Regions from separate parts of the Lysinibacillus sp. FN11 genome, predicted to be linked through region 2. Evidence: riboswitches for the same ligand, from Rfam matches in the RefSeq annotation. Region 2 holds a riboswitch; the other holds the start of a gene.
What was found. A riboswitch is a leader RNA that binds a small molecule or an ion and turns the genes downstream of it on or off. The one in region 2 is predicted to bind cobalamin.
Positions count from the first base shown of each region.

Region 1 (5,478 bases), 1.8 Mb from region 2:
TTAATAGGTGCATCGCTGTATCGACTAATGCGCCGAAATCATTCACTTTACTTGCTGCATGGATATCGATGGAACCTAAGTTACACGATACATCTAATCCATAGTCATTTGGTTGATCCTGATCCGTAATGATACTTGTCTCTTGCACTTGCAGAATTTCTGTACATAGATTGGACATTTTGACACGTCCAATATTTTTTAAAGGATGTACCTTATTGACATTATCATCAAAGATTTCAAACGGGTAGCCTGATTCAAATTGTGCTTTTTTCACCTCTGTATAAAGCTTCCGTGCATTTAAACGTTTAATTTTACGAATTTTTGGGTTATCAAGTAGCTCGTAGTACATGTCTGAAATGGAAAGCTCAGACATACGTTTACCGTATTCTTTAAAAATATCGTATGGGCTAAACAAGACGATATCCTTATCACGTTTCATCAGTTCGAAGAAAATACTAGGTATAATAATCCCTGTTGAAAGGGTTGCGAGGCGAATTTTATCATCAGCATTTGGTTTTTTTGATGATATGAAATTTTCTATGTCTGCATGGAAAATATTTAGATAGACAACACCTGAGCCATTTCGTTGCCCTAACTGATTCGAATAACTGAAAGAATTTTCTAACAGTTTCGCTACTGGGATGACACCACTTGCACGATTTAATATTTCTTTAATTGGATCACCTAAAGGACGTAAATCTGTTAAATTGACCCCAACTCCACCACCAAGGCGTGATAGCTCTAAACAATAGCCAATATTTTCGGCAATACTATTCATGGAGTCATCCATTGATAATTTAAAGCAGCTGACTAATTCACCACGTGCTTTCTTACCACTATTTAAAGCAGTTGGTGTCGCTGGCTGGTAGGCTTCCATCATTGCTTCGACAGAGCGTTCTGCTAGAGTTGTGTTTCCTTGCGCCAAATACAAAGCAATAATGACAATACGATCCTCATACTTTTCTAAGATCTCTTCCCCGTCACGACTTTTCATAGCATAGCTATCATAAAATTTGCTTGCGCTCATAAAGGATGGGAAGCGGAAATTATAATCATAGGCTTTCTTGTACAGCTTCTTAATAAATTCCATCTCGTACATATCGATAAATGCTTTCTCATAGTAGCCCTCATCAACTAAATAGCGGATTTTTTCCTCAATATCTATAAAATAACGCAAACGTACGTTAACATACTCTAAAAAGTAGCGGCGCGTAGCTTCGCGGTCCTTTTCTAACTCAAGTAATCCAGTTGTACTATAACGATTCAGTACGTCATTATTAAGCTTTAAATAGGTTTTCATCTCATTACCCTCGTTTCATAAAACGTTTGTATTGCTTCGTAATCCGTTTGATTACCTCGTAAATCTAATTTCCTTACTAAGGGTACATGATAGGTAGCGGCGATTTTCTCACCAGCAGCGCCAAATACATGATGGCCGAAATTACTATTGCCACTGGCAACTACTCCTTTACAAAAATCCCTGTTTTTTTCTAAGAAACGTTGTACCTTTGCTGGAATGTCACCTAAACCATCTGTGTAGGTAATTAAAAGATAGGGCTTGTTCAATCGCAATTCCTCCGAGAGCTCGATACATTCTGCCTTTAATTTGGATACAACATTTCGGACATTACCTGTACGACTCGCGTAAACGATCATAGAGCAATCAACTCAATTTGAGAAACAATTTCCTGAACATCTCCTATAAAAGTTTCATTCATCTCTAAAACAGGCACACTTAAAAAACCTGCGTCAATAATCGTTTGCTTTGCCTGTTCATCATGATCGATGTTAACAATTTCAGCTTCAAGTCCTGCACGTTGTAGTTCAGATTTTACCCATAGGCATTTTGGACAAATTGTTTTCGTATAAAGTTTCATAGAAATCCCTCTTTTCATAAAATAAAAAGCCTATCTCCTCTAGAGAGATAGGCTAAATGGAAACGTTAACATACCAAAAATACTGACGTTCCCATCTCTTAATCCCCGAAGAAATGATAAATTTGTTTTATAAAGGCAGGTCTCCTGGCTTTGCTTCATTCTCTGATTCCCTTCCCATGCAAATGCACAGTGGTTGCAATCATCGTCAGCTTCACAGTTGCGGGGACAGCGTCGGAATTGTACCGAACTTCCCTTTTAAACTACATATAGTAGCACCTTTGTAAAACGAACACAATATATAGTTGTTGTTCAATAGTTTTAAGTGTACCATCCTTCAAATGAAAAGTAAATCAAGATTCTAAACTTCTTTATTTTTGGATTATTCAGTATTTTTAATTATGTAGTTCGAAATAGATTACCACTAATCATTTATACCCAAATCAAAAATCTATTTTAAACGATGAACATCTTTATCTATCAAAATGTATCTAGAATTCTGAAAGAAATGTTCTATTTTAAGTACCATTGAAAAATAGTAGCTTCTATATGTAAATCCTGAAATAATTATCATCTCTTACACGTTTCAAATGACACTCATTAAAAAAGAGCATGCTTTTATCATAACATGCTCTAACCATTCTATCTTTGGGATTATAGTCTAATCTTAACCTCAGTCCCATCCTGAGCTTTGACATCGACTAGCACGAGTCCCTTATAATTTTGTAGTTCCTTGATAATCGGCTTTAGCATTTCTTTGTCGATGAGCGGAAAGGTAAAGTCTATGTTCTTTCGATCGAAGTATGCCTTTGTCCACTTATTGGCTTGTTGCTGAATCCATTTAGAAGTTAAAATGGAGAGGACAATGGTTAGCACGGTATAGGGAACTGGGACTGTAAAGCGAACATCTTTTGCTTTCACTTTTACATGCAACATTCGTCGCCTCTACTCAATGAAGACTGCAACGGAATCCCCGTTTGCTGATTTTATATCTACAATTTGTCCGTCTAATTCATTTTCGATTGCTTCAAGAAGAAGATTGATGTCGATATCTTTTACGTATTTTTCTGATTGTGGAATACTCGCAGCGATGCTGTGTCCTGCCATAAGTACGGCTTTGACAAGTTTAATCGGCAAGTTTACCGTAACATTATCATTTTCGGTGGATACAACACGAACCTTTAATGTTTTTTCTAAATACTTTGTTTTTTCCACAAATTTGTTCTCTGATTCTTCTTTCTGTTGTAGCACTTGAATCAGCTCTGATCCTTTATCCGCATCAATTTTTCCCTCTTGAATCATGGTTAACACTTTTGTGATTTCCTCTTTCATGGTCCGTTCCTCCCTATTCGTCTTTTAAGAGCTTTATCGCTTCATCTGTTGTGATTTCGCCATTTTCCAGCATGCTTACAATTTTTTTCTCGTCTACTTCATTTTTCTTTTTTTGAGCATAGCCAAGGGATGAAATAATGTCGTTTAGCTTGCCTCGAACTGTTGGATAAGAAACCCCCAGTTCCTTTTCAACCTCTTTAATGTTTCCTCGGCAGGTTAAAAATACTTCCACAAAATGAAGCTGATCCTGTGATAAGGATGCTAGCTTCGACAATTCAAATTCATTTTCAATGGTCGTGTGACAATGAGAACACTGTAACTTCGTAATTTTTAATGTTTTACTACAGACAGGGCAATTTGTGATTACTTGATAAGCCATAGTGAACTCCTTCCTTTAAGTTAAGTTGATTATATAACAAAGAAATTAAATATGTAAATAATAAAAATTGATTTTTTTAATTATAAAATAAATAAAATTAATTATTAAATTAAAAATATTAATTAATCATTGCTGTATTGCTTGTCCTAAGCAATTTCAACTTTACTCTATGTATGTGTTTTCTATTTCTACTTGTAGCTAGCGGCATCAGTTAGATAATGACAGTTTAGAATTGAAAATAAGGTTACATTGTATTCTGTAAAAAAATTTGTTACTATAAAAAGACAATTATGAGAGGACTGATGAATGGACAATGAAGAACTAAACTATATTTTCATTTGAATTGAATGATTTCAAACACAAAATATAGGGTTAGTCTATCCATTTTTAACAATCAGTTTGCATTGTATTTGTCATGACACAAATGGCAAATCGTATTTATTCAGTGAAAGACTAATCCTTCCAATGCACAAGTGGAGGGATTTTTTTCTTGCTTTCATAGTTGATTTTGCACCTTTCATTTACCCATAAAGGAGAGGAAAAATATGAGCGATTCAGAAACTATTGTGACGCATGTAACACTCCGTATAAGTCGTTAATATCCATCTGCTTATACGGAGAAATAAAACATAGATGGATAGACCGACTTTGTATGAAAAGTAAACTGTTGTAATACAAAGGAGGAATTATCATGTCCATGATACAAGTACAAAACTTAACTTTTTCTTATCCAAGCAGCTTTGACAATATTTTTGAGAATGTCAACTTTCAAATCGATACGGATTGGAAACTTGGATTTATCGGTAGAAACGGACGAGGTAAAACAACATTTTTTCAGTTGTTATTAGGAAAATATGAGTATAGCGGAAAAATCATCTCTTCTGTAGACTTTACTTATTTCCCCTACCCTGTTTCAAATCCAAATAAATATACCCACGAAATATTTGAGGAAATTTGTCCTCAGGCAGAGGATTGGGAATGTCTACGTGAAATAGCTTACCTACATGTAGATGCAGAGGTCATGTATCGTCCTTTTAAAACATTATCCAATGGCGAGCAAACAAAGGTGCTGATTGCTGCGTTGTTTTTGACAGAGGGTCAATTTTTATTAATTGATGAGCCAACCAATCATCTAGACACGGATGCACGAAAGACGGTTTCAGATTATCTTCGCAGGAAAAAAGGATTTATTTTAATTTCACATGACAGAAGCTTTTTAGATGGCTGCGTTGACCATATTCTATCGATCAATAGAGCCAATATTGACGTTCAAAGTGGAAACTATTCTTCTTGGAAGTTAAATTTTGATCGACAGCAGGAGCACGAAGAAGTAACCAATCAACGACTGCAAAAAGATATCGACAGATTAAAACAATCCTCAAAGCGTTCGGTAGGATGGTCTAATCAAGTGGAAGCCTCCAAAAATGGCACAACCAATTCAGGTTCAAAGCTGGACAAAGGCTTTGTCGGGCATAAAGCAGCTAAGATGATGAAACGAGCAAAGAATCTGGAATCCAGACAACAAAGAGCTATTGAGGAAAAATCAAAGCTGCTAAAAAATGTGGAAAAAACTGAGTCATTGAAAGTAGAGCCATTATCATGTTCATCTAAAGAAATGGTTGCTGTAACAGATGTATCCATTCAATACGATAACCATATCGTGAATAAGCCTATTAGCTTCAAAGTGGCACAAGGGGATCGAGTTGTTTTAGATGGCAAAAATGGAAGCGGAAAAAGTAGTATGTTAAAACTTATTCTAGGTAAGCCCATCCAACATACAGGCTCCATAAAGTTAGCTTCAGGTCTAGTCATTTCCTATGTTCAACAGGATACATCCCATTTAAAGGGATTGTTATCGGAATTTATTGAAGAGTATGGTATTGATGAGACGTT
Region 1 is NZ_CP102383.1:1,895,558-1,901,035, reverse strand. Features, by position in the region: gene nrdE (class 1b ribonucleoside-diphosphate reductase subunit alpha) at 1-1,300, opposite strand, end outside; gene nrdI (class Ib ribonucleoside-diphosphate reductase assembly flavoprotein NrdI) at 1,297-1,656, opposite strand; gene NP781_RS10155 (glutaredoxin family protein) at 1,653-1,877, opposite strand; cobalamin riboswitch at 1,994-2,172, opposite strand; gene NP781_RS10150 (hypothetical protein) at 2,529-2,810, opposite strand; gene NP781_RS10145 (SHOCT-like domain-containing protein) at 2,820-3,206, opposite strand; gene NP781_RS10140 (DUF2089 domain-containing protein) at 3,220-3,585, opposite strand; gene NP781_RS10135 (Lsa family ABC-F type ribosomal protection protein) at 4,277-5,478, shown strand, end outside.
Region 1: it holds a riboswitch for cobalamin, as region 2 does, so the genes downstream of both, NP781_RS10155 (glutaredoxin family protein) here and NP781_RS19710 (FecCD family ABC transporter permease) in region 2, are expected to answer to the same signal.

Region 2 (5,478 bases):
TGGATTTAGTTCTTTTGGATATTATGATGCCAGAGATGGATGGGTGGCAGGTTTGCCAGGAAATTAGGAAGTTTTGGGATGTTCCTATCATTATGCTTACTGCAAAAGGAGAACACGCTGATATTGTAAAAGGTTTAAACCTTGGTGCTGATGACTACATTTTAAAGCCTTTTGATGAGGAAGAGTTGTTAGCACGCATACATGCTGTATTAAGAAGAACGATATCTGTAGAAAAAGTGATTAACTTTGAAGGGCTTTGTCTAGATCGAGAGTCCTTTGAAGTATATTTTCAACATAAGGCAATTCCATTAACACCAAAGGAATTTGCCATGCTCGCCCTATTTTTAGATTATCAAAATAGAGCATTTTCTAGAGAACACCTTATACATGCCGTTTGGGGATATGATGTAACGATTGAAGATCGTACCATTGATTCACATGTACGTAATTTACGAGAAAAATTAAGAAAAAGTGGTTTTCCTGCGGATGATTACTTGCAAACCGTTTGGGGCATCGGCTATAAATGGCATAAGTCTGCAAATAGAAAGCGAATGGAACATAAAAGCTAGAAATAACCTCTACCAGAATTGAAGGTAGAGGTTATTTCTATTATTTTGGACTAAGCTCTTCTTCTGTTACCCATTTATGATTTGTTACAGCTTCACCACTTGTAGTGGAAGTATAATCGACCATGTATACAGTTGTTTGCACAGCCTCGTCAATAAGGACAGTCGCATTTTCCATACCTTCCATATGTGTTGCGTCCGTTTTTACTTCTGTTCCAGGAGCCAGTGGTGCTTCTTGTGGGTCAATTAATTCTTCATGAATCACCCACTTATGCTTTTCTATTCGCTTTCCACCAGATGTAGGCTCATAGGAAATAACATAGGCAGTTGTATTATAGGCACCTACTATTGTTGCTTCTGCCCCTTTCATACCTTCCATATGTCCATCTGTAATAATGGCTGTGCTCCCTACAGGAAATTTCGGGTATTCAGCTTTTTTTAATGTTACTGGTACATCGCCAGAACTTGAATGGTTCATTGTAGAATGATCCATTTTTTCAGAAGTTTCATTAGAAGTGGACGCTGGTTCTGTTTGATCCTCTGTACAAGCCGATAAACTAATTAGAGCGACTACTGATAATAGTCCGACTGACCATCTTTTATTGAATTTCATATGATATCCTCCTCACTATGTGCTCCTAATGTAGCAAATAAATGTGCAGAAACGATGGATATGACCCTATGAAAAACATTTCTTTAGTCTGGCACAATTAGGTGGGGAGATATGCTATTGAATGGGCATGATCTTCAATGTTTTTTGTAATCTATGGGCGAAGATACCAGCAAAAATAGCTAAAATAATATCTTTTGGTAGTGGAGGAATCATCCAAAGCCAAGCGAGCTTATATGAAAAATTCTCTGGCGCACTTGCCCAAAGCTTATAGGCAAAAAACATCCAATTTGTTCCTATCAAATAATTTATAGCCGTTGCTACCAAAGCAGCTACGATAAAACTTTTCTTTGTCCCGCTTCGTTCCACGATCAACCCTGCAACAAATGCCGCTAATATAAATGTAATAATAAACCCAAAGGTAGGGCTTAAAATTTGGCCAATTCCACCACCGAAACGAGCAAAGACAGGAGCTCCCGCCAATCCTACGCACATATAAATTGTACAGGCGAGCGCACCTTTTCTACTACCAAGAATAAGCCCTGCTAAAGTTGCAAAGAAGGTTTGAAGCGTAATGGGTACACCACCAACTACCATAAAGGGTGCAAAGGAAGTGATATTAGCACCTACCATCATTAGCGTTGAAAACAATCCAATGTAGGTAATGTCAATAGTTCTTAACTTATGGTGACTATGTTGTGTAACAGTTGCCATGAATTTCACCTCGTTTTATAAGTTATTACTGCTAGTGTAAAAAACGAATGCTATTGTGTCAACCTTATTATTATTAATAGTTAACTCAAATATTGGGTTAAATAGAAGTAGACTATCTATCTATAAAAATGTATGATAGAACCGTCACAATTTTATAACTTCAAATACTATTGGTGTGACATTTTTGAATGTCACTTAAAAGGGAAGTCGGTGGAAGTCCGACGCTGTCCCGCAACTGTAACGAGGAATCCTATAATATGATTTGCCACTGTTTAAGAATGGGAAGGCAATTATAGGATAGTGAATCGAAGCCAGGAGACCTGCCATTTAGTAATACCTGTAATGCCCACGAGGATGCAAGCAATTACGGACAATAGCTGGATATTTTTCTGACTTTGTTTAATCTAGGGTATTTCTATGCGCATTTTCGCATGGGATACCTTTTTTTATTGCTTCATTCATCAATATTCAGTAGGAGTTTAAAACAGATGAATAAAAAATTTATGTTATTTTCCTTCGTACTTTTCATGGTATTAATTGTTTCAATGACCTTTGCTGTAATGGTTGGCTCAGTTTCAGTTACACCGTTATATGTATGGAAAGTTATTCTTTCTAAAATTCCTTTTATACAAACTTCGATCGAGCAAGATTGGAGTCGCTCTCAGGAAATCATCATCTGGCAAATAAGAGCACCTCGTGTTTTGCTAGCTGCTATAGTAGGAGCGGGGTTAGCCATTGCAGGGGCAGCCATTCAGGCACTTGTACGTAATTCTATTGCAGACCCGTATATTCTAGGGATTTCTTCAGGGGCAGCTGTAGGAGCTACTTCTGTGATTATTTTAGGAGCGTTTTCATTTTTAGGTATTTACGCTCTTTCAGTATCCGCATTCCTTGGTTCATTACTTGCCATTACACTTGTTTTTTTCTTATCACGTGTTGGGGGACGTGTCTCTATTTTCCGCTTGCTATTGGCAGGCATGGCTGTGTCCTTTATCTTAACGGCTATCTCTAACTTTATTTTAATGATGTCAAAGCAAGAAGGGGCCTTAAAGGCTGTTATGTTTTGGATGCTAGGTAGTTTAGCTGGAGCCAAGTGGAATAGTATTGTGATTCCAGCCTTCGTATTCTTGGTTGTATTTGGGCTACTATGGCTACACTATCGCAATTTAAATTTATTATTACTAGGAGAAGAGGCGGCAGTGACATTAGGCGTTAATCTTCAGAAATTCCGTATTCAGTTAATACTATTAGTATCTCTATTAACTGGTGTGCTTGTCGCAGTTAGTGGTTCTATAGGATTTGTGGGATTGATTATTCCCCATATTGTGCGTTTAATTGTGGGCTCAAACTATAAATACGTCATACCTATTAGTGCTTTAATAGGTGGAATATTCTTAGTGTGGGCAGATGCCTTTGCTCGAATCATTATTGCTCCTCAGGAAATGCCAATTGGTATTATTACAGCTTTTTGTGGGGGACCATTTTTCATTTGGCTTCTCCGTCGTAACAACTATTCTTTCGGTGAAGGAGATTAACGTCCATGACATTAGAAGCGAAACAAGTATCATTCTCCATTTACGATCAGCGTATACTACATGATGTAAGCATTCAAATAAAAGAAAAGCAATTTGTTGGATTAATTGGTCCTAATGGGAGCGGAAAATCAACATTGTTAAAAAATATGTATCGTCTCCTAAAACCTGAAAGCGGAACGGTAGTATTAAATGAGCATGATATATTAAAGCAATCAAGTAAATCAATTGCGAAAAATTTGGCTGTTGTAAGCCAAGAGACACCCGTATTATTTGATTTCACTGTGCATGATTTAGTCAGTATGGGAAGAACACCACATAAAAAGCTGTTAGAGCTTGATCAAGAGAAAGATTTTCAAATTGTTAAAGAGGCTCTTAGGCAAACGGGCATATCACATTTAGAGAAACGAAGCTTTAGTTCGCTTTCTGGTGGCGAGAAAAAGCGTGTCATGGTTGCAAGGGCACTCGCTCAACAAGCACAGGTATTAATATTGGATGAGCCGACGAATCATTTAGATATTCATCATCAACTTCAACTTATGGATTTAATTCAGACCTTGCATTTAACCGTAGTAGCAGCTTTACATGATTTGAATATCGCTGCTATGTATTGCGATCAAATTTACGTTTTACAGCAAGGGCGAATAGTTTGCCATGGTACACCAGAGGAAGTACTTACCCCAACAGTGCTACAAGATGTATTCGGTGTTTTTGCGGATATTCAAATACATCCACTGACAGGGAAGCCGTATCTTACATATGTTCCTGAACAGTTCACGAAGAGGTTTAGCCAAATATAGAAAGCGAGATCTTCTATTAGATACATAAAACATCCTTTAAGGAGTGACTGTATGCAAATAGCCTTTACGAAAATGCATGGTATTGGCAACAGCGATATCTATCTTGATCTTTTCCAACATGATTACAAGGAAGATATCTTTTGTGAATTGGCTCAAAAAATGGCCAATGTCCATACTGGTATTGGCTCGGATGGATTGATTATTATCCAACCATGCCGTATTAAATAAAATGAATACAGGACGCTTCCGATTTAAGAGTGGCGTCCTGTATTGCAGAGCCATTAAGATACTGCTTTTAAGCCTGCTACACCTATGATAATTGCTATGATACTGATAATACGTGATAGATTTTTAGATTCACCAAAGAAAATGATATTTACGAGTACAGCTCCAACAGTACCAATTCCTACCCAAACAACATAGGCAATACTTAACTGCAAATAGTTGAAGGATGCATATAAAAGGGCAAAGGACACACCAAAACCACCAATATATAAAATTAAGTTTCGTAATGTTTTCTGCTGACTATAGAAGCGTAAGCCAATCACACCTATAATTTCAGACAAAGCAGCTAAGATAATAAGTACCCAACCCATTATACATTCTCTCCTTTCGTTTGCACCTGCACTTTAGAGGAATTATCCGCTAATTTTAGACCAATCACACCTAATATTAAAATAATCATGAACAGTCCTTTAATGGCATTAAATTCTCCTTCGAAAATGAAAATATCCATTAATGTAGTACCGATTGCACCTGCTCCGGCGAAAATAGCGTAGACTGTACCAGTAGGTAAGCTCTCGCAAGCCTTCGATAAGAAATGAAAATCTATAGCAATGATTGTCACAATAATTATCCAATGCCACCATGAGCTTGCTACGTTAAAGCCAAATACCCAAAGCAATTCAAATAAACTTGTTAAAACGACGTACATCCATTCTTTTTTCATAAGTAAAATCCTTTCTATTAGGTAATGCAATGACTGACGTTCAGTCATTTTTGAAGTAAAAAAGAACGTCACTTTTATGGGTGACGTAGGCCAAGTGCGTGAGATAGGAAGTTTATAAGCTCAAGCTTGAGCAATTTCATTGTTTCATCCTTGCTATCGTCAAATAAATAAATTTGTTCAGCAGCAGATTCAATTAGACCAATCATCAGTTTAGCAGAACGTGTTGGGTCAATTGAATCACGTATCATTCCCTGTTGCTTGCCAGATAATAAGAAATGGCTCATCCATTCATAATAGGGTGCATATA
Region 2 is NZ_CP102383.1:3,727,622-3,733,099, reverse strand. Features, by position in the region: gene NP781_RS19725 (response regulator transcription factor) at 1-569, shown strand, start outside; gene NP781_RS19720 (YdhK family protein) at 610-1,179, opposite strand; gene NP781_RS19715 (biotin transporter BioY) at 1,294-1,890, opposite strand; cobalamin riboswitch at 2,045-2,233, shown strand; gene NP781_RS19710 (FecCD family ABC transporter permease) at 2,379-3,425, shown strand; gene NP781_RS19705 (heme ABC transporter ATP-binding protein) at 3,431-4,222, shown strand; gene NP781_RS19700 (hypothetical protein) at 4,274-4,450, shown strand; gene NP781_RS19695 (DMT family transporter) at 4,504-4,818, opposite strand; gene NP781_RS19690 (DMT family transporter) at 4,818-5,171, opposite strand; gene NP781_RS19685 (TetR/AcrR family transcriptional regulator) at 5,246-5,478, opposite strand, start outside.